DNA from 4 places in the Bradyrhizobium sp. SZCCHNRI20481 genome. Region 2 is predicted to be linked to each of the others. Evidence: predicted binding sites of a transcription regulator. Region 2 holds the regulator's gene; each other region holds the start of a gene.
The links. Region 2 encodes PhoB, which activates phosphate uptake and scavenging genes when phosphate is short. Its sites were predicted from a motif close to TGTCATNNANCTGTCAT; they were not measured.

Region 1 (4,355 bases), on a different contig from region 2:
GCCGCTCCCGGTTCAGCGTGGTCACACCCTGGCTCAGCATCGTCTTCCCCTGCGCGCAACGCATGTGCGTGATTCGTGCTCCTTGTGTTCACAAGTGCACCGACACAGGAACTCTGATATGCTGCCTTGGTTCCAGGAACCCGCCAGCGCACTCAAGAGGAGACGCCGGCTGCGGCGCCCATCCCTCATCCTGGAACCCGCAGATCCCATGACCAGCTCGCAATCAGGCGTGCCCGAGCTTTATCAACATGTGCTGGTCGTCGAAGACGACCCCATCATTGCGCTCGGATTGGAAGACACGATCACCGACCTCGGCGTTCCCGACATCAGGATCGCAGCCGACGTCGCGACCGCGCTCGCCATGATCGCGGAGCGCGCCCCGCAATTCGCATTGCTCGATGTCGGCCTGGTCCGCGAAAAGAGCTTTGCGATTGCCGAGCGGCTGACGGCGCTCGGCATTCCCTTCGCCTTCTCCACCGGCTATGGCGCCGACCGCGTGCCGGCCGCGTTCGCCGACCGGCCACGGCTGCCGAAGCCTTGCCCGACCGACGCGCTGGAGGCGGTGCTGCGCCGACGCGACTAGTTGCCGTCGCAGCACGCGATCGTCTTGCCGCCGAACAACGAGACCTCAGCCGAGCTTCGGATCGAGCGTGGTCGACCACAGCGCGACGTCGGCGCGATCGCGCAGGGTCACGGTCATCTGGCCCGTGGCGCCCTCGATCTTGACGTGCCCGAAGAACTGCATGCCGGCCGATGGCGGCAGGTTCTGCTTATCGAGGCCCGGCGCCTTGATGAAGCGCACCTCGGGGCCGAAGGTGTTGTCGAGCTCGTTCGGACCGAACGTGCCGGCATGCAGCGGACCGGAGACGAACTCCCAGAATGGCTCGAAGTCCTGAAACTGCGCCTTGTTCGGATCGTAATAGTGCGCGGCCGCGTAGTGCACGTCCGCCGTCAGCCACACCGTGTTCTGGATCGGCGCCGTCTTGATGAAGCGCAGGATCTCGGCAATCTCGAGCTCGCGGCCGCGCGCCGGGCCGTCACCCTGGGCGATGGCTTCCGAGCCCTTCTTGTTGGCCGCGTCGTCATAGACGATGATGCTGAGCGGCATGTCGGAGGCGATCACCTTCCAGGTCGCGCGCGAATTGAGCAGCGCCTGCTTCAGCCAGCGCATCTGCTCCGGCCCGATGAAGTAGGACGCCGGACCATATTTGTCCTCGAGATTGGGACCGTTGGCGCCGCGGTAGCTGCGCTCGTCGAGCACGAACACGTCGAGATGCGGGCCGTAATTGATGGTGCGATAGACGCGTCCCGGCTCGATGATGCTCTCGCGCATGGGATACATCTCGTGAAAGGCGCGCGCCGCGCGGGCCGCGAGCAGCTGGATGTTGCGCTCCTTGTAGCTGGCCGGCAGCTCCTTGGAGGCCGACCAGTTGTTGGTGACCTCATGATCGTCCCACTGCACGAAGATCGGCACTTCGGCATTGAAGGCGCGGACGTTCTCGTCGAGGAAATTGTATTTGTGAGCGGCACGGAACTCGTCGAGCGTTTCGGCGACCTTCGCCTTCTCTTCCACGGTGAGGTTCTTCCACACCTTGTTGTCCGGCAGCTTCACCTCGGACTTGATCGGGCCATCGGCATAGATGGTGTCGCCGGAATGCAGGAAGAAGTCCGGGCGGTGCTTCTTCATCGTCGAGAAGGTGAACATGCCGCCATCATCGGGATTGATGCCCCAGCCCTGCCCCGCCACGTCGCCGCCCCAGACGAACGAGACGTCACGCTTGTTGCCTGGCGCGGTGCGGAAGCGGCCGGCCACGGCCTCGCTTTCGACCGCGGTATGCGACAGGTCGCGGAACTTGACACGATAGAAAATGTCCTGGCCGCTCGGAAGGCCGTCGATCAGCATCTTGGCCGTGAAGTCGCTTTCCGGAAGCGCGGCGATCGGTGGCAGCGCTCGCGCGTCCTTGAACGACTCGGTGGTCGCCACCTCGACCAGCATCTGCGACGGCCGATCGGCACGCGCCCAGACCACGCCGCCATCCATGCCAACGTCGCCGGACTGCACGCCATGCGTGATCTGCGGCCGGTCGGCGGCGCGGCTCAGATAGGGCATCGCCAGCGTCGTGACGCCGGCTGCGGCGGCTGTCGACAGGAAGCGGCGGCGGGACAGGGCTGTGCGCGGTCGAGGAATGCGAAGCGTCATGCGGATCTCCTGGTCGGATCGCGCGCGGGAGCAGGCGCGAGCCACGGCCCGGCAGACCTAGAAAAGATTGATGACGCTGGAATTACACGCGGCGTCTTGGGCAGCGCGCGACACCGCCGCAGGGGGAGCGTGAGCCGACCTCAGGTGCCGGCGGCACGCAACTGCGCGCCGGTGCGCTGCAGATTGGCGGGCATGCTCATCAGGATGAGCTTGCGATCGGCCACCGCGTTGTGGAACTGCTCGAGCGCGATATTGAAGGCAGTCAGCGCCGCGTGCTCGATCGCGCCGTCCTCGAAGCAGGTCAGCGTGTTGCGCAAGATCTCGTCGGCCTCGGCCTGGAGCTGATCGAGCTCCTCGGTCGAATCGCACTTGCGCGCGATCGTGATCATCTCCAGCAGACGATCGCGCAGCGAGGTGTTGATGGTGCGTTCGTCGCGCTTGAGATAGCCGGCGAACCACGCGCCGGCCGAGCCCATCGCCGAAAGCGCCATCAGGCTCCACCAGATGTAGTCGCTGTAGCGGTCGAGGAAGGTCTTCTCCTCGCCGTCGACGAAGGCCGCCGCGCCGGGATGGACGGGGATCGCGGCGTCCTTGTCGGTGTCCGGCGTCTCGATCTTGGCGGCAAGCGGAAATTCCGACATCAGCTGCTGGCGCACCGAGAACAGCTGATGCGTGAACGTCGAGACCGTCGATTCGGCGAGGCCCTTGCGTGCCACGATGTGGTGATTGAAGCTGATCGTCTTCACTTCATCTTCAGGGCGATCGGGCGCCCCGCCGAACGCGCCGGCCGGAATCTCGGTGGCCTCGTATTCGGGATGGTTCTGTGCGATGGCTCCGGCGGAATCGATGGCCAGGAAGGTGGGGGGGCCGCCCTCCTTGGTAGCGGCGGCGATCGCATCCGCCGTGATCTTGCTGTTGATGGGACCGGCCGCCAGATAGACATCGGCCCTCTGGCTTCGGACCGCTTCGGCGGCCTCGGTGATCGGGAATTGGACGATCTCGACCTTGCCGGGGTCGACGCCATATTGGCGCAGGATGACCTTCAGCAGGTTCGCGTTCGCCGGCGTCCGGCCGATGATGCCGACTTTGTGGCCCGCGAGCTGCGAGATCTTCGTGATCTTGGCGCCACCCTTGCGGCTCTTGCCCTTGCCGGACGAGGGCACCCAGAGGACGACGACGTTCTTGCGCAGCGTCGCTACCGCCTGTGCGTTCTTTGGGACCTCGAGGTCGCCCCGCACGATCGCAAGGTCGACCTTGGCGGCGGCCAGCGCCTGCGCGCTCTCGGCGGCGCCCTCGGTCGGAACCGGCCGCAGCCTGACGGAGGCGTGCGACTGGGAAAAGGCCTGGGTCAGGGCCTGGACGACCTTGAGGTCGTCGCTGTTGGGCGGACCGACCGCGATCTTGAGCACCACGGGACGCATCGCAAAATAATAGGCACCCGTCAAAGCGCCGACGACCGCGAGGATCCCGGCGATGACGATGAACACGGCAGGGCGCATCCGTGAGCGCTGCGCTGGCGTGGTCTGAGTATCTACCAGATTCCGTCCTCCGGTGGTCCCAGGCCGGGCGACGTCACCGGCGGCTTCGTCTGGCCACGTCGTCCTTCGATAGAGCTGAACTGTAGCAAATTTCTTGTCCGCCCGGGGTGACATCTGCGTCATGGTTACCACCGCACCAGTCCACCGCAGGATCGGGGCAGTTCCGAGCCCCTCCGGCATGGCGCCTGTGACAAGGCTCTGATCGGGATGCGTTTTCGGCTAGTCTTGGCAACCGGACACCGGCGCGATCCAGCCGGAGGTAGCCCCGCAATCGCCCGGACGCTGCCACGTGTCCGGTCGATTGCACCACAAGAGGAGATCGAGATGCCGCAACGATTGTCGGCGGAGGCACGCGCCACCGCCCTGCGGGAGCTTCCCGACTGGTCCGAGGCTCAGGGTCGTGAGGCCATCGCCCGCACGTTCACATTCACAGACTTCAACGAAGCCTTCGGCTTCATGACCCGCGTCGCCCTGGTCGCTGAAAAGGCTGACCATCATCCCGAGTGGCGCAACGTCTACCGCACCGTCGAGGTGGTCCTCACGACCCATGACGCAGGCGGCGTGACCATGCGCGACATCGAGCTCGCCAAGGCGATGAATGCGATCGCCGCGACGAT
Region 2 (4,355 bases):
GCGCCGGTGATCACGAGGTTATAGCGCAGCTTGCGTGCGGGATCGGTCAGCGCCCAGCGATAGGCGCCGACCATCAGCATGCTGTCGGCGGTGTCGACGGTGGCCATCGCAGCCGCGAACAGCGCCGGGAATACCAGCACATGGGCGAGGCTCGCGCCGCGCGCAGCCTCGGTCGCCGACAGGCTGAGAAGCCCGATCTCGCTCGCGGTGTCGAAGCCGAGACCGAACAGGAAGCCGAGCGGATACATGTGCCAGGCGCGTCCCACCAGGCGGAGCACGGGGCGCAGCAGGCGGATGAGGATGCCCCGTCCGGGGCTTCCGGCGGTTTCCATCTCGGACTGCGGCTGTGCCGTGCGGCGCCAGAGGTTCACGAACAGAATGAGGTTCGCCAACGCGATCAGCAGCAGGAAGCCGGCCGATACCGACGTGCCGACGACGCCGCCGATCGTCCTGATCGCACCCTCTTCATCCAGGAGGTCCGCGCCCGCGATGAGGCTCACGACGATGGTGGCGATGACGACGACGCTGGAGTGGCCGAGCGCAAAATAGAGGCCGGCGGCGCGCGGGGGGTTACCGTCCTGCACCAGCTTCCGCACGACGTTGTCGATGGCCGCGATGTGATCCGCATCGACCGCATGACGCAGTCCGAGCAGCCAGGCCAGCATCGCGGTGCCGACGATGGCGGGGCGGTCGGCATAGAGCGCGAACGCCCAGGCCCAGGCGAGCGCGTTGGCCGCGACCAGCCCGGCGACGAGCGCGACGGTCCGGCCGGGCTGCGACCGCCACCACAGCAGCCGCGCGGCCCGAGGATGATCAATTGGAACAATCGTCATACTCGGACTATAGCAAGAGCCAGGCCAGTTCGGTAAAGCCCCCGCTGCAGGCAAAAGCTGCAGGAAAACCTGGGCGGCGCTTCCCGGATTGCCCTCTCGCTTGGCAACCCGCTATCCAGTCACGCACAGATCATGACCAGCGGCGGGGACCTCGTCCCTCTCGCCCCCTCCTTCCCTCACCGCGCCGAGGCACTCTGTGCCGCGATCTCGCGCCGCACGACCGCCTCGAACTGGCTCGCGGGGGCGGCGAACATCAGCCGGGTCTCCTCGTGGAACGCCGAGAAGATGCCGACCACGGCCGGCTCCCCGCCGACCTCGGCCAGGATCGGCGAGCCCGAATAGCCGAAATTGGCCAGGCAATGCACTGTCAACAGCCGGGCATCCCCGGTCATGCCGGCGCTGCAATTGCGCTGGCCGGTCGGCGAATAGCGCCGCTCCTGGCCATAGCCGATCTCGGAGATGGTTCCGGCCGTGGTCGCAGCCGCGAGCTCCTCGCGGGTCAGCGCCTTGACCGCCACCGGCTTCGACGGCAGAGCATCCTTCAGCACGATCAGCGCCCAATCGGCGGGCGAGCGGTCGAGCGACCATCTGTCGTGCCGGGTCGGAACGAAATCGGGCGCCACGATCAGCTTGTCGGCGACCGACGATGCCGCCGGCGTGCCACGGTTCATGCCGGCCAGGAAGCGGACATTGCCGGGGCTGACCTGCGCCACGCCGTTGAAGACGCAATGCGCGGCGGTGAGCACGACGCGCGGCGCCACCAGGGTGCCGGTGCACCAGCCGCCGCTCGAGTATTGCGCGACGGTGACGACGCCGATCGACGACGCCGGCCAGGAGGTGGGATCGACGACCTCGCCGATGTGGCGATCGAGCCCGAGCAGTTGCTCCGGACGCGGAGTGGCAATGCCCGCATCCGCCGATTCCGGTTTCGGCTGCCAGGACGCAATGGCGCTCTGGGCCTGGACGCGCTGCGGCTCGGTCAACCTGACCCGCTGCACGTCGCGGCCGGCCGATCGCACGCCACTACGGCCCGCCATCACCAGCCAGGCATAGCCCTGCACGACGTCCTGTTTCACACCGCGGCCGTCGAGCAGCATCAGGCCGAGCATGTATTGCGACTGGGCGAAGCCCTGCGCCGCGGCGCGGCTGAACCAGCGACTGGCTTCGCCGTAGTTGGAGGCAACACCCTCGCCATTGACGTAGGCGATGCCGAGATAATGTTGCGCGACGGCGAGCCCCTGATCGGCGGCCTTGCGGTACCAGGCCAGCGCCTCGCTCGGATTACGCGGCACGCCCCAGCCGAACGCCTGCATGAAGCCGACGTCGAACTGCGCCCGCGCATCGCCCTTGGCGGCCAGCGGCAGCAGCCGTCGCATCGCCGCCGCATGCTGCCCGTTGCCTGCCGCCGCGACCGCGTCTTCGAGCTCGGCGGCCGTGGCGCCCGCCAAGCTGCCGAGCAGCATGACAAGAGATATGATGATGGTCTTGATCAAGGGCGTCCGCTGGGACCGAAACATCGTGACGGGCCACGAAGCAGACACGATCAAGACGGCGGCGGCGTGGCGGAAAGCGGACCGCGATCTCCTCAATCGGGCCCGCTCGCGCCTCACACCTTCTTCATCCTCACGCCCATCGCCCTTACACCTGCTCGCTCTTGGCGAAGCGATCATCGAGCGCATAACCGGCGCCGCGCACGGTGCGGATCGGGTCCTGCTCGCGGCCGGGATTGAGCAGCTTGCGCAGGCGGCCGATATGGACGTCGACGGTGCGCTCGTCGATGTAGATGTCGCGGCCCCAGACGCTGTCGAGCAGCTGTTCGCGGCTGAACACGCGGCCGGGGTGCTCGAGGAAGAATTCGAGCAGGCGGTATTCGGTCGGGCCGAGATCGATCGGCCGCCCCGAGCGCGCCACGCGGCGTTTCTCGCGGTCGAGCTCGATGTCGCCATAGGACAGCACGGTCGCCAGCCGCTCCGGGCTCGCCCGCCGCAGCAGGCCTTTCACGCGCGCCAGGAGCTCCGGCACCGAGAACGGCTTGACGATGTAGTCGTCGGCGCCGGTGGCGAGTCCGCGCACGCGCTCGCTCTCCTCGCCGCGCGCCGTCAGCATGATGATCGGCAGTTGCCGGGTCTCGGAGCGCGCGCGCAGGCGGCGGCACAGCTCGATGCCGGAGAGGCCCGGCAGCATCCAGTCGAGCACGACGAGATCCGGAACGCGCTCCTTCAGCCGCGTGTCGGCCTCGTCGCCGCGCGCCACGGTCTCGACCTCGTAGCCTTCGGCCTCGAGGTTGTAGCGCAGCAGCGTCGTCAGCGCCTCCTCGTCCTCCACCACCAGAATTCGGGCGCCCATGTCTGAACCGTCTCTCTTAGTTACCGGGAATCGTCGTCGCGAAGCTCGTCATGTCGCCCTTCGGGCGCTTGTCCATGATCTGCTGGCCTTCGATCATATAGAATACAGTCTCGGCGATGTTGGTCGCGTGATCGCCGATGCGCTCGATGTTCTTGGCGCAGAACATCAGGTGGATGCAGAACGAGATGTTGCGCGGATCCTCCATCATGTAGGTCAGGAGCTCGCGGAACAGCGAGGTGCAGATGGCGTCGACTTCCTCGTCGCCCTTCCACACCGTCATCGCCGCCGGCAGGTCATGCGCGGCATAGGCGTCCAGCACCGTCTTGACCTGCGACTGCACCAGATCGGTCATGTGCTCGAGGCCGCGGATCAGCTTCAGCGGATGGAAGTCGCTCTCCAGCGCCGCGACGCGCTTGCCGATGTTCTTGGCGAGGTCGCCGATGCGCTCCAGATCGGTCGCCACGCGCATCGCGCCGACGATCTCGCGCAGGTCGACCGCCATCGGCTGGCGACGGGCGATCGTGAGCACGGCGCGCTCCTCGATGATGCGCTGCAGCTTGTCGACCTCGGCGTCGGTGGCGACCACCTTCTGGCCGAGCGCGATGTCGCGCCGCACCAGCGCATCGACGGAATCGACGATCAGCCGCTCCGCGAGGCCGCCCATCTCCGATACCAGACGGGTGAGGTCCTGCAGATCGCTGTCGAACGCCTTGGCGGTATGTTCACTGGCCATGATGATCTCCTGAAGACAATGTCGTCGGCGTCAGCCGAACCGGCCGGTGATGTAATCCTGGGTCCGCCGATCACTCGGCGAGGTGAAGATCTTGCTGGTGTCGTCGAACTCGATCAGCTCGCCGAGATACATGAAGGCGGTCTTGTCGGAGACGCGCGCCGCCTGCTGCATGTTATGCGTCACGATGGCGATCGTATAGTTTTCGGCGAGCTCCTGGATCAGCTCCTCGACCTTGGCGGTCGAGATCGGATCGAGCGCCGAGCACGGCTCGTCGAACAAGATCACCTCCGGCCGGACCGCCACGGTGCGCGCGATGCACAGTCGCTGCTGCTGGCCGCCGGACAGCGACAGGCCCGAGGCGTTGAGCTTGTCCTTGACCTCGTTCCACAGCGCGCCGCCGCGCAGCGCCTTCTCGACCCGGTCGTCCATCTCCGACTTCGAGA
Region 3 (4,355 bases), on a different contig from region 2:
CGCTCGCCTTCCTGCTGATCCTGCCGCTCGCCTGGAAACAGCTGCGCCAGGACTGGCCCGCGATCCGGTCGCGGCTCGGCATCATGATCGCGTTGTCCGTGACGGGCATCGGCGCCTTCAACACGCTGCAATACTGGTCGCTCGAATATACGCAGGCACTCAACACCCTGCTGCTGCAGTCGGCTGGTCCGCTGATCGTGGCAATTTGGTCGATGCTGCTGTTGCGCGTGCACCTGACCCTGGCGCAGGCCATCGGCATCGTGCTGTCGCTCGTGGGCGTGCTGCTCATCCTGACGCGCGGTCACCCCACCGCGCTGGCCGACATCAGCTTCAACAGAGGGGATCTGATCTTCCTGCTCGCGATGGCGGTGTTCGGCTTCTACTCGGTGCTGACGATCAAGCGGCCGCAGATCCACGGCCTGTCGATGGTCGCCTTCACCTTCGGTTGCGGCGCAGCCAGCCTCATTCCGCTGCTGATCTGGGAACTCAACGCGCGACCGGTCATGGCGCTCGACGCGCAGAACCTGTTGTCGCTGCTCTACGTCGCCATCTTTCCTTCGACGATCGCCTATCTCTGCTTCAATCGCGGCGTGCTCCTGATCGGCGCCAATCGCGCCGCGCCATTCTTTCACGTGGTCCCGGTGTTCGGCTCGATCATGGCCTTCGTGTTCCTCGGCGAGCAGCCGGAGGTCTTCCACGTGATCGGCTTCGCGCTGGTGCTCGCCGGCGTGTTCGTGGCGTCGCGCAAGCAGGCGACCTGATATCCACGTCCTGCGCGCGCCCCCGCGGCCCTTTGCTATCCGATGCATGGCACCAATCCGCTGCGCCGGCTTGCGAGGGGATACGATTCAGCCCAGATTGCCTCGTCTCTCCAAGCACGCTTGGCTGCCTTTGCCTGCCCAACACCGTCATCCGCTCTCCTGGCTGAACAACCAGCCCTATCTGCTGCTCACGCTGGCCTCGCTGTTCTGGGCCGGCAACATCGTGCTCGCGCGCTATGTGGCCGGTCATGTCCCGCCGCTGACCTTGTCCTGCATCCGCTGGGTCGGAACGTTCCTGATGCTGTGGCCTTTCGCCCGCGCGCATCTCGCCCGCGACTGGCGAACATTGCGCGCGCATTGGCCGCTGATCCTGCTGTTGTCGCTGACGGGCTTTGCCATCAACAACGCGCTGTCCTATTGGGCGATGCAATATACCCAGGCGCTGAACGGTCTCCTGATCCAATCCTCGACGCCGCTGTTCGTCGCGCTGTGGTCGCTGGCCTTGTTCGGTGTGCGCCTGACCATCGCCCAATTCGCCGGCATTGCGATGTCGCTGATCGGCGTGCTGGTGATCCTGCTGCGCGGCGATCTCGGTGCGCTCGCCGGCATCCAATTCAACCGCGGTGACCTGATGTTTGCGGGCGCGCTGATGGTATTCGGGCTCTACTCGGCCGCCATGACGCGACGGCCGGCGGTGCACCAGCTGTCGCTGATCTCAGCCTGCACGGCGGCCGGCGCCGTGCTGCTGCTGCCGTTCGCGGCTTGGGAATACGCGTCGGGCTTCGTGCTCAAGCCCGATCTGCTGTCGGTCCTGACGCTCGGCTACGTGGTCGTGTTTGCGTCGACACTGGCCTACCTGTTCTTCAATCGCGGCATCAGCCTGATCGGACCGAACCGCGCCGCGCCGTTCCTCCATCTGGTGCCATTGTTCGGCTCGGTGCTCGCGATCCTGCTCCTCGGCGAGGAGCTCAGGCTGTTCCACCTTGCGGGCTACGCGCTGGTCATTGCCGGAGTGATCATCGCGTCGCGGGTCCCGATCCGGCCTCCCGGCACGGGTGACCGGCTCAAGGTGTGAGCGTGCGGCAAGACGCCTCATGAAGACCGGGGAGCATCATCCGGCTGTCATCGAAATGTCAGCGGCGCGTCAGGCCTCCTGTTCAGAACGGCGCGTGTTCAAGCTCCCAGGAGGCTTTTCATGCATCGATATCTTCTTACCACCGTGGCCGCGATGGTCCTCAGCGCCGGCTCCGCATTCGCCCAGGGCGAAGGCGAATTCCCGGCGACGCTCTCCGGCCATGCCGTGATGCCGGCCGAGTCCTTCGTCGAGGCGCCGGCCGATGCCCCGAACGATCTCAAGACCTCCGGCAAATACACCACCGGCAAGCGCATCGACGCGATCGGCAGCGTGATGGGCAAGTCCTATGAGCGTCCGACCGGGGTGTCGCTCCCGTTCAAGGGACAACCTCTCCAGGGCCACTCCGGCATCAAGAAGATGGCCGACGGCACGTTCTGGGTCCTCACCGACAACGGCATGGGCTCGCGCTACAACTCGCCCGACTCGATGCTCTATCTGAACCACCACAAGATCGACTGGACCAGCGGCAAGGTCGAGCGGCTCGAGACGATCTTCCTGCATGATCCCGACAGGAAGGTTCCCTTCCGCATCGTCCATGAGGACACCGCCAAGCGCTATTTGACCGGTGCTGATTTCGATACCGAGGGCTTCCAGATCATCGGCGACAATCTCTGGATCGGCGACGAGTTCGGTCCCTACGTCATCAAGGCGGACAGGACCGGCAAGGTGCTGGCCGTGTTCGACACGGTCGCCGACGGCAAGCCGGTGCGCTCGCCCGACCATTGGGCGGTGCAATCGCCGGGCGCGCCAGGCGCGACCTATGCGAACGTCAACCTGCGGCGCTCGAAGGGCTACGAAGGCTTCGCGTCCTCGGTCGACGGCAAGTTCATCTACGGCCTGCTCGAAGGCCCGCTGTGGGACGCCGAGAAGAAGGATTGGGAGAAGGTCGACGGCAAGGAAGCCTCGCGCATCCTCGAATTCGACGTCGCGGCGGAGCGGTTCACCGGCCGGTTTTGGCAGTACGTGTTCGAGCAGAACGGCAACGCGATCGGCGACTTCAACATGATCGATCCGACCCAGGGTCTGATCATCGAGCGCGACAATGGCGAGGGCACCAGCGACAAGGCCTGCCCGCAGGGCACGCGCGGCGACAACTGCTTTCCCGATCTCGCCAAGTTCAAGCGCGTCTACAAGATCGAACTCTCCGACGCCAACGTCGGCAAGCCGCTCCGCAAGATCGCCTCTATCGACCTGATGAAGATCAAGGATCCGGACAACAAGGCGCGCAAGCCGCTCAACGACGGCGTGCTCGCCTTCCCGTTCTTCACGATCGAGAATGTCGACCGCGTCGACGACACCCACATCATCGTCGGCAACGACAACAACCTGCCGTTCTCGTCCAGCCGGGATCCCAACAAGGCCGACGACAACGAGTTCGTGCTGCTGGAGGTCGGCGACTTCCTCAAAGCCAAGTGACGGCTGGCACGCCTACGACTTGACGGCCGCCGTTGATCCGAGAGCCCCGGATCAACGGCGCGCCCTGACCTGATCAGGCCGTTCGCACCTTCGCCATGAAGCCATCGACGGCCTGCTGCAGCAGGCCCGACTGGCTGTCGAGCTCGCGCGCGCTCGACAGCACTTCGGAGGCAGCCATGCCGGTCGCTTCCGCCGCCTTGGTGACGCCGCCGATATGGGCGCTGATCTCGTTGGAGCCTGCAGCGACGGACTGGATGTTGCGGGCGATCTCGCGCGTCGCGTCGCCCTGCTGCGCGATCGAGGTCGAGATCGAATTGGTGATCTCGCTCATCTGCGCGATGGTCTGGGTGATGCCGCTGATGGCGGTGACCGCATCCTGGGTCGAGGTCTGCATCGCCGCGACCTGTGCCGAAATCTCCTCGGTCGCCTTCGCCGTCTGGTTGGCGAGCGCCTTCACCTCCGAGGCGACGACGGCAAAGCCCTTGCCGGACTCGCCGGCGCGCGCGGCTTCGATGGTGGCGTTCAGCGCCAGCAGGTTGGTCTGCGCCGCGATCGAGTGGATCAGCTTGACGACCTCGCCGATCTTCTCGGCGCCGGTCGACAGCACCTGAACGGTCGCATTGGTGCGCTCCGCATCGCCCACGGCTTTGCTCGCAATCTCGCTGGAACGGGCGACCTGGCGCGAAATCTCATTGACCGAGCTCGACAGCTCTTCGGCCGCGGCCGCGACCGTGCCGACATTGTCATTGGCGCTCTGGGTGGCGGCGCTGACGGTCGAGGCGCGCGAGCTGGCATCGCTCGCGGTCGAGGTCATCGATTGCGCGGTGTGCTGCATGCTCTCGGCCGCCGACGCCACCGAGCGGACGATGCCGTTGACGCTGCGCTCGAAGTCGGCGGCGAGGTTCTGCATGGCCGCGGTCCGCTCGGCGGCCGCGCGCTGCTGGGTGGCGGCCTCGGCCTGCTCGAGCTCGCGCATCCGCAGCGCGTTGTCCTTGAAGATCTGGACGGTGGCGGCCATCCCGCCGATCTCGTCGCCGCGGCCG
Region 4 (4,355 bases), on a different contig from region 2:
CCAGCGAGTTCAGCAGCATGGTCGCCACCGGCTCGCGGGTCGAGCCGCTCGTGCCGACGAAGATGGTCTGATAGTAGGTCGACAGGAAGTGCCCGCCCGGCAGCAGCGACATCTGCCCGTTGGCGATGACCGCATTGTCCTGCGTCGAGGCGACGAACGCGAGATACACCGGGAACGCCACGATCGCGATTCCGATCCACAGGATGGCGTGCGCGACGTAGCGTCGAATGCCTTCTTGCTCGACCATCAGTAGGTCACCTTGCGCTCGACGAAGCGGAACTGGATCGCCGTCAGCACGATGACGATGACCATCAGAACGACGGACTGTGCGGCCGACGAGCCGAGATTGCCGCCGAGCAGGCCGTCCGTGTAGACCTTGTAGACCAGCGTCTCGGTGGACTTGCCCGGGCCGCCACGGGTCATCGTGTCGATGATGCCGAACGTCTCGAAGAAGGCGTAGACGATGTTGATGACCAGCAGGAAAAAGATGGTCGGCGACAGCAGCGGGAAGGTCACGGTCCAGAACCGCCGCATCGGCCGCGCGCCGTCGATCGCGGCGGCCTCGAGCACGCTGCGGGGGATGCTCTGCAGCCCGGCGAGGAAGAACAGGAAGTTGTAGGAGATCTGCTTCCAGGCGGCAGCGAGGATGATCTGCAGCGCCGCCTGGTCGCCGTCGAGCAGCGGATTCCAGTCGATGCCCATCGCGCGCAGATAGCGCGAGATCACGCCGAGCGACGGGTGCAGCATGAAAATCCAGAGCACGCCCACCACCGGCGGCGCGACCGCGTAGGGCCAGATCAGCAGCGTCCGGTACAGCGTGACGCCGCGCAGCGGCTTGTCCGCCATGACCGCGAGCAGCAGCGCGACCGAGAGCGACGAGAGCGCGATGGCGAAGGAGAAGCCGAAGGTGCGGAGAATGGCTTGAAAATAGTCCGGCTGACTGAGCAGGTCGGCGTAGTTCTCGAACCAGACGAAGCTCGTGGACAGGCCGAACGCGTCCTGCAGCAGGAACGACTGGATGACGGCCTGGATCGCGGGCCAATAGAAGAAAATCAGCACGATCGCGAGCTGGGGAGCGACCAGCACGAACGGCAGCAGTTTTGATTGGAAGATGGCGTTCTTCTGCATGGTCGGTCGGCGAGCCGGCAGGCCGCGGGTGGCCTGCCGGCTCTTGGCCTCACTTCACGGCCGTCTTTTCGAACTGGCGCAGCATCTGGTTGCCGCGCTCGACCGCGGCGTCCAGCGCCTGCTTGGCGGTCTTCTTGCCGGCCAGAGCCTGCTCGATCTCCTCCGACCAGACGTCACGCAGTTGCACCATGTTGCCAAGACGCAGGCCGCGGGAATTCTCCGTCGGCTCCTTGTTGGTCAATTCGAGCAGCGGCGTCTCCAGGTAGGGCTGATCCTTGTAGAAGCCCTCGGCCTTGGCCTTCGCGTAGGCCGCCTTGGTGATCGGCAGATAGCCCGAGGCCTTGTGGATATAGACCTGACGATCGGTGTCCGAGAGGAAGGTCAGGAACTTCGCCACGCCCTTGTATTCGTCCGCGCTCTTGCCGCCCATCACCCAGAGCGAGGCGCCGCCGATGATCGAGTTCTGCGGTGCGCCCTTGGCGTCGGGATAATAGGGCATCGGCGCAGCGGTGAAGGCGAACTTGGCCTGCGCCTTGACGTTGCCGAAGAACGCCGACGAGGTCAGGTAGATCGGGCATTCGCCCGAGGTGAAGCGGCCCTCGCCGGTGTTGGTGCGGCCGGCATAGTCGTAGGTCTTGTCCTTCTGCAGCTCGACCAGGTTTTCGAGATGCTTCACCTGCAGCGGACCGTTGAACTCAAGGACGGTATCGAAGCCGTCGAGACCGTTCGCCTTGCTGGCGAGCGGCACGTTGTGCCAGGCGGAGAGCTGCTCGAGATTGACCCAGGTGACCCACGAGCCGGAGAAGCCGCAGGTCGGATGGCCGGCCGCCTTCAGCTTCTTGGCGGTCTCGAACAGCTCGGGCCAGGTCTTCGGGATCTCGGCGTTGACCTTCTTCAGCTCGTCGAGATTGACCCACATGACGGTGGACGAGGAGTTGAAGGGGAAGGAGAGCATTTCGCCCTTCGAGGTCGAATAGTAGCCGGTGATGGCCGGCAGGTAGCTCTTGGGATCGAACTTCTCGCTGGCGTCCTGCATCAGCTTGTAGACCGGCTTCACGGCGCCGGTGGCGGCCATCATCGTGGCGGTCCCGACCTCGAACACCTGCATGATATGCGGCGCATTGCCGGCGCGGAAGGCGGCAATGCCGGCATTCATCGTGTCGGCGTAGTTGCCCTTGTAGGTCGGAACGACCTTGTAGTCGGTCTGCGAGGTGTTGAAATCGTTGGCGAGCTTGACGATGACGTCATTGTTGGCGCCGGTCATCGCGTGCCACCACTGAATCTCCGTCACCGCATGTGCGGGTGCGGCGGCGCCAAGGACCAGCGTGGCTGCCGCAGCGGCGGCGGTCCAGAATTGTCGAAGTGACATTAAAAAATACCTCCCATGGAACGTCATCGGCGTCGCGGCCGTAGCAGCGCGAGATGACAGTTTTGTGAATGTATAACCGGTTGGACCGTCAGCGGAAAGCGCGTTCGTCGCGGCTTCGCGGCGGAATGCCGCGACTTGCGCGAGACAGCGCGGCGCCGGGGCGATGCCCCAGGCGACGCTAGCGTGGGGAGACGACAGGCTGATGGCGCTTCAGCGCTTGCGCTCGGCGCACACCGTGCCCTGGGACAGCAGGGCCTGGATCTCGTGCTCCGAATAGCCGAACTCGCTGAGCACCTCCTGCGCATGCTGGCTGAACTTCGGCGGCGTGGAGCGCAGGGTCGGCTTGGTGCGTTCGAGCCGGATCGGCGACGCGACGCCCTTGTACCAGTCCTTTTCGATGACATCGCCGCGGTAGATCGTGTGCGGATTGGTCAGCGCCTGGTCGATCTTCTGCACGGGTCCCGCCGGCAGGCCGGCCGCGAGCAGCCGGTCGCACAGCGGCTCCGCCTCGAATTGGCTGAAGACGGCGGCGAGCTCGCCGCGCAGCGCCTCGCGATTGGCGACGCGATCCTTGTTGCGGGCGAAGCGCGGATCGGTGCCGAGCTCCGGCCGGCCGATCTCCTTGGCGAGCTTGCGGAAGGTGCCGTCATTGCCGACGCCGATGAAGATATCGTCCGTCTTGGTCGGGAAGATCGCGTAGGGAACGAGGTTCGGATGCTCGTTGCCGGTCAGCGACGGCGGCTTGCCGTGCATGAAGTAGTTTGCGGTATGCGGATGCATGATCGCGAGGCCGGTCTCATACAGCGTGACCTCGAGGAACTGGCCGAGCCCAGAGCGCTGCCGTTCCGACAGCGCCATCAGGATGCCGATCGCGGCATAGAGTCCGGTGGTGATGTCGACCAGCGGCACGCCGATCCGCATCGGTCCGCTCTGCGACGAGCCGGTCGCGGCGATCATGCCGGTCATCGCCTGGATGATCGCGTCATAGCCGGGATTGCCGCCGCGCGGACCGTCTGCGCCGAAGCCGCAGATGCGGCAGTGCACCAGCTTCGGGAATGTCTCGCGCAGCGTGTCGCTGCCGATGCCCCACTTCTCCAAGGTGCCGGGCTTGAAGTTCTCGATCAGCACGTCGGCGGTCTCGAGCATCCGCATCAGCACGACGCGGCCACCCTCGGAAGCGAGATCGAGGCCGATCGAACGCTTGTTGCGGTTGATCCCGACGAAATAGGCAGCGTCCTCGTCGTGGAAGGGAGGGCCCCAGTCGCGGACCTCGTCGCCGGCCGGCGGTTCGACCTTGATCACGTCGGCGCCGTGATCGGCCAGGATCTGTGTGCAGTAGGGCCCGCCGAGCACGCGCGTCAGATCGATCACGCGCAGTCCGGCCATGGCGCCGGGAGCAAATTGGGGTGTCATCGGATGTCGCGAGGTTGGTTTCAGCTCGCGGCCATTAAGCATTGCTGCGGCGCTGGTGCAAACGCGGCTCGCCGAATGGCGCCGTCGCGAAAACGCGAGGCCTGCCCTGCGGCGGACGCGGGAAAACGCTGCCGCAGGGCGGAATTCAGCCTCAGACGACGGTCAGCTTGACATCGACATTTCCGCGCGTGGCGTTGGAATAGGGGCACACCTCGTGCGCCTTGGCGACCAGAGCCTCGGCGTCGGCCTTGGCGAGGCCGGGCAGCGACACCGCGAGCTCGACGGTGATGCCGAAGCCGCCTTCTGAACGCGGGCCGATGCCGACGGTCGAGGTCACCGACGTGTCGGCGGGAACCTTCGGGCCGCCCTGCGAGCCGACAAACTTCATCGCGCCGATGAAGCAGGCCGCATAGCCGGCCGCGAACAACTGCTCCGGATTGTTGCC

Region 1: the regulator PhoB is predicted to act here: its motif matches at 2,271-2,287, upstream of QX132_RS23535 (alkaline phosphatase D family protein).
Region 3: the regulator PhoB is predicted to act here: its motif matches at 1,871-1,887, upstream of QX132_RS25085 (esterase-like activity of phytase family protein).
Region 4: the regulator PhoB is predicted to act here: its motif matches at 2,551-2,567, upstream of ugpB (sn-glycerol-3-phosphate ABC transporter substrate-binding protein UgpB).

What each region holds. Positions count from the first base shown of each region.
Region 1 is NZ_JAUEUE010000015.1:25,718-30,072, reverse strand. It holds gene QX132_RS23545 (Crp/Fnr family transcriptional regulator) at 1-40, opposite strand, end outside; gene QX132_RS23540 (response regulator) at 209-583, shown strand; gene QX132_RS23535 (alkaline phosphatase D family protein) at 629-2,200, opposite strand; gene QX132_RS23530 (TAXI family TRAP transporter solute-binding subunit) at 2,341-3,699, opposite strand; gene QX132_RS23525 (4a-hydroxytetrahydrobiopterin dehydratase) at 3,946-4,355, shown strand, end outside.
Region 2 is NZ_JAUEUE010000007.1:274,853-279,207, forward strand. It holds gene QX132_RS13950 (HoxN/HupN/NixA family nickel/cobalt transporter) at 1-833, opposite strand, end outside; gene QX132_RS13955 (trypsin-like serine protease) at 1,010-2,326, opposite strand; gene phoB (phosphate regulon transcriptional regulator PhoB) at 2,472-3,179, opposite strand; gene phoU (phosphate signaling complex protein PhoU) at 3,196-3,912, opposite strand; gene pstB (phosphate ABC transporter ATP-binding protein PstB) at 3,943-4,355, opposite strand, start outside.
Region 3 is NZ_JAUEUE010000016.1:130,866-135,220, forward strand. It holds gene QX132_RS25075 (DMT family transporter) at 1-761, shown strand, start outside; gene QX132_RS25080 (DMT family transporter) at 859-1,836, shown strand; gene QX132_RS25085 (esterase-like activity of phytase family protein) at 1,957-3,312, shown strand; gene QX132_RS25090 (methyl-accepting chemotaxis protein) at 3,386-4,355, opposite strand, start outside.
Region 4 is NZ_JAUEUE010000006.1:388,574-392,928, reverse strand. It holds gene ugpE (sn-glycerol-3-phosphate ABC transporter permease UgpE) at 1-247, opposite strand, end outside; gene ugpA (sn-glycerol-3-phosphate ABC transporter permease UgpA) at 247-1,128, opposite strand; gene ugpB (sn-glycerol-3-phosphate ABC transporter substrate-binding protein UgpB) at 1,178-2,497, opposite strand; gene QX132_RS12580 (CaiB/BaiF CoA-transferase family protein) at 2,708-3,910, opposite strand; gene QX132_RS12575 (organic hydroperoxide resistance protein) at 4,062-4,355, opposite strand, start outside.